DNA from 2 places in the Providencia sp. genome. Region 2 is predicted to be linked to the other one. Evidence: predicted binding sites of a transcription regulator. Region 2 holds the regulator's gene; the other holds the start of a gene.
What was found. The regulator CRP, encoded in region 2, controls carbon source genes, mostly activating them, when cyclic AMP is high. The targets are predictions, from matches to a motif close to ATGTGANNNNNNTCACAT.

Region 1: glpT (glycerol-3-phosphate transporter) is a predicted target of CRP. The motif match lies at 1,435-1,452, and genes of this name have one in related genera.

Annotation. Positions count from the first base shown of each region.
Region 1 covers NZ_JBQDNB010000019.1:52,332-54,542, forward strand. Annotated here, with positions in the region: gene glpT (glycerol-3-phosphate transporter) at 1-1,175, opposite strand, end outside; gene glpA (anaerobic glycerol-3-phosphate dehydrogenase subunit A) at 1,609-2,211, shown strand, end outside.
Region 2 covers NZ_JBQDNB010000036.1:32,245-34,455, reverse strand. Annotated here, with positions in the region: gene ACTH6U_RS19580 (hypothetical protein) at 1-560, opposite strand, end outside; gene crp (cAMP-activated global transcriptional regulator CRP) at 873-1,505, opposite strand; gene ACTH6U_RS19570 (OsmC family protein) at 1,834-2,211, shown strand, end outside.

The sequences.
Region 1 (2,211 bases), on a different contig from region 2:
CCAAATAGGCCCGTAAAGCCGGCGGCGGTACCTGCCGCTTTTTTCGGTGCAAGTTCAAGAGCATGTAGACCAATCAACATGACCGGACCGTAGATTAAGAAACCGATAATTAACATACACGCCATGTCAATGCCAGGGTTGCCCGGAGGGTTCATCCAGAACACGATAGTGGCAATGGTGACGAGGATCATGAAGAACACGCCAGTTGCCCCGCGGTTACCGCGGAAAACTTTATCTGACATCCAACCACACAGTAATGTTCCTGGGATACCTGCATATTCATACATGAAGTAAGCCCATGAAGATTTGTCCATTGTAAAGTGTTTAACTTCACGCAGGTAGGTCGGTGACCAGTCTAGAACGCCGTAGCGCAGTAGGTATACGAATACGTTAGCAATCGCAATCATCCACAAAAGTTTGTTAGGGAACACATACTTCATGAAGATAGCTTTTGCAGTTAATTCTTCTTCATCAGACTCTTTATAGTCTGTTGGATAATCGTTTTTGTATTCTTCAATTGGGGGTAAACCCATTGATTGCGGTGTATCACGCATTAATGCAAAAGCGATAAGTGCAACCAAAATAGCAGCAAAAGCAGGCATATAAAGTGCTGCTTTCCAATCGTTAAACCATGCCATACCCAGTAGGAACAGTAATGGAGGTAAACCACCACCTACGTTATGCGCACAGTTCCAAACCGAAACGATACCACCACGTTCTTTTTGTGACCACCAGTGAACCATAGTACGACCACAAGGAGGCCAACCCATACCTTGGAACCAACCACAGAAAAATAGTAGAACGAACATGACCATGATGCTTGAAGTTGCCCATGGTACAAAGCCCATGATAAGCATGACGATAGAGGCGAGTATCAAACCTGCTGGTAAGAAGTATCGAGGGTTCGCACGGTCAGAGAACGATCCCATAATGAATTTTGAAAAGCCGTAGGCAATTGAAATCCCTGATAATGCAAAACCTAGATCCCCTTTAGAAAAGCCTTGCTCGACAAGGTACGGCATTGCCAACGCAAAGTTTTTTCTAACAAGATAGTAAGCTGCGTAACCAAAGAAAATTCCCATAAAGATTTGCCAACGGAGTTTGCGATAAACAGGGTCTATCTTATCCGCTGGCAGCCTCTCTATATGAGGTGCTGGTTTAAAAATACTGAACATATACGCCTCCGATGGCATGCTTATATTTATTCACCTTCATTTTTCAGCGTTGAAAAATGTTGAGTGTTTATTATTGATGAAGTGACAGAAACGAAAACAATCGAATTTATTTAAGCGCTTTTATTTTCTTAATTGCGCTAAATTGTAGTCATTAAAAAACATTTTATCTGTAATCTAACGCACATTTATTGGTTTTGTTTATGAAGTTGCATAGTTAATGACATTTGTGAATGGAATGGAACTAGAAATGTTATATTTTTTGTGATGTTTATCACGTATTTGTTCTTTTTCGCCTCGAAATTGTACTAATCGCTTTCGCTTTTGTTCCTTATCAAACATTAAGCACGTTTCTGGTCTATATTAAATAATAGACTATAAAAATAGAAACTATACTTATTGGTTATCGAATGTTTATTAATGTGAGGAATGCGACATGAATGGCTCATCTGTGACTGAAACGGATGTCATCATTATCGGTGGTGGCGCAACAGGTGCTGGTGTCGCTCGAGACTGCGCTCGCCGAGGTTTAAGAACTGTTTTACTTGAACGACATGATATCGCGACCGGTGCGACTGGCCGTAACCATGGCTTATTGCACAGTGGCGCCCGTTATGCCGTTACTGACAGCGAGTCAGCGAGAGAATGTATTGAGGAAAATAAAATACTCAAACGCATTGCTCATCATTGTATTGAGCGAACTGATGGCTTATTTATTACATTGCCTGAAGATAGCCTTGAATATCAAAAACAATTTATTGTCGCCTGCCAAGCTGCTGGCATTGATGCAAATGCGATTGATCCTGCGGAGGCTATCCGCCTTGAACCTTCAGTAAATCCTCATTTAATAGGCGCTGTTAGAGTACCTGATGGCACCGTTGACCCATTTCGTTTAACCGCCGCCAATATGTTAGATGCACGCGAGCATGGTGCGAAAGTTTTGACTTACCATGAAGTTATTGGCCTGATCCGTGAAGGTGATAAGGTTCGTGGGGTGACGGTGTATGATCATAAAACTAAAAATCAATATGATATTTAT
Region 2 (2,211 bases):
AAGTTAGGGTTATACCTCAATAAATTTGAATTTATGAAAGTTGGTTCATAATCAATATTTAATTCATTGTCTACTGGTTTATTTTTAAACGTCAAATGGTCATCATAGCCAGAGTCCCAAGTTAGAGATTTGTTTTTATTTATAAAATCTTTCCCTTCAAACTTTTTATAGGCCTCATTAAAGTTAATTGGTTTTTTATCAATTAACCTTCTGTTGTTATTATGTCCATTTATATCTTTTTTAGTAATGAATGGGCTAGTTGGAATTTTTCCATTTTGACTTAAATTCATGAATTTTGATTGTGATGCTTTAAAGTCAATGGAATCAATAATTACATTTTTATTCCTTTTTTGTCTGCGTACTGAGTTTTCATAACTACAGGGAATTGTTTTTTTCTCTATTAACGGGTTTGATTTCTGTGAGGGTGTGACGCTATTTATTTCTTCATAAGTAGATGAATGATTATTTGATTGAATACTTGTGTTGGATGCTGTTCCAGTGTTTTTTGAAGTATTTAAATTCTCATTATATCTGTTGAGGTTATTTATATTTATAATCATATATTTTCCAGTAATCTATTAGTTAATTAGTTATGCTAATTATAGATAAGGTAAAGACTTTGATGATATAAATAAACGATTATTTATTTCTATGTGTATTTACTATCCCTAATATATTATCTGAATAATATTATTTCTATATGTATTTACTATGTCTAATGCGCCGTGTAAATAGTATAACGAAATAATATTGATTTTATTTATACTCTTTAATTTAGGTATTTTTTTCATTCTAAAAAACAACCTTATATCAGTGATATAAGGTTGTTTTTAAATAGTAGCCTAGCCAATCAAGCTAGGCCAGAATATAAATTATCGAGTCCCGTAGACGACTATCGTTTTACCATGTGCAGATATCAGATTTTGATCTTCTAGCATTTTTAGGATACGACCGACAGTTTCACGTGAACAACCTACTATTTGACCAATTTCCTGACGTGTAATTTTGATTTGCATTCCGTCTGGGTGAGTCATAGCATCTGGTTGTTTGGCTAAATTTAACAGTGTTTGAGCAATACGTCCGGTGACATCTAGAAAAGCGAGGTTACCCACTTTTTCAGAAGTCGTTTGTAGGCGACTTGCCATTTGTGCAGAAAGGCGCATAAGGATATCAGGGTTAACCTGAATCAGTTGGCGGAATTTTTTATAAGATATTTCAGCGACTTCGCAGGCTACTTTTGCACGAACCCACGCTGTACGCTCTTGACCTTCTTCGAATAACCCAAGCTCACCAATGAAATCTCCTTGATTTAGGTAGGAGAGAATCATTTCTTTGCCTTCTTCATCTTTGATTAAAACAGCCACTGAACCTTTCACGATATAGTAAAGGGTTTCTGCTTTTTCACCTTGATGGATCAGTGTGCTTTTTGATGGATACTTATGAATATGGCAGTGTGACAAAAACCATTCAAGAGTAGGGTCTGTTTGTGGCTTGCCGAGAACCATTAGCGTTATCCTCTGTATGTTATTGCAGCCATTCAAAAAAGCGTGCTAGAAGGGCTGTCTTTAAAGTCACTAGCTTAGCATATTAGTTTACCTTATCTACTCTAATTAATACATGCAGCAGATATGAAGTAAGTTAATATCGACACTATAATATGATCAATTAAAACGTTGAGTCTTGATCTTAATCCTATCAACTAAGTATTGTTTGTAGCACATTCAATCCAGAAAGTCTCGCCTGTATCGCTTCAGCTAAATAAAGCTGATGTAATATTGGCTATATCTATGGAACAATGTGTTTCTGAAGATTATTTTTTCAAGGGGAATAACAATGGAAGCAAGAGTTAAATGGGTTGAAGGACTCTCTTTTTTAGGTGAGTCAGCATCTGGGCATCAAGTGATGATGGATGGAAATGCAGGTGACAAAGCGCCTAGCCCAATGGAAATGGTATTAATGGCCGCTGGAGGCTGTAGTGCAATTGATGTCGTTTCTATCTTACAAAAAGGCCGTAATGATATTATGGATTGTGAGGTGAAATTAACTTCGCAGCGTCGCGATGAAGCACCTCGTTATTTTACTCACATTAACTTGCACTTTATTGTAACAGGTCATGAATTAACAGAAAAAGCGGTTGAGCGCGCGGTTCAACTTTCGGCGGAAAAATATTGTTCAGTGGCGTTGATGTTAGAAAAAGCGGTTGAAGTGACA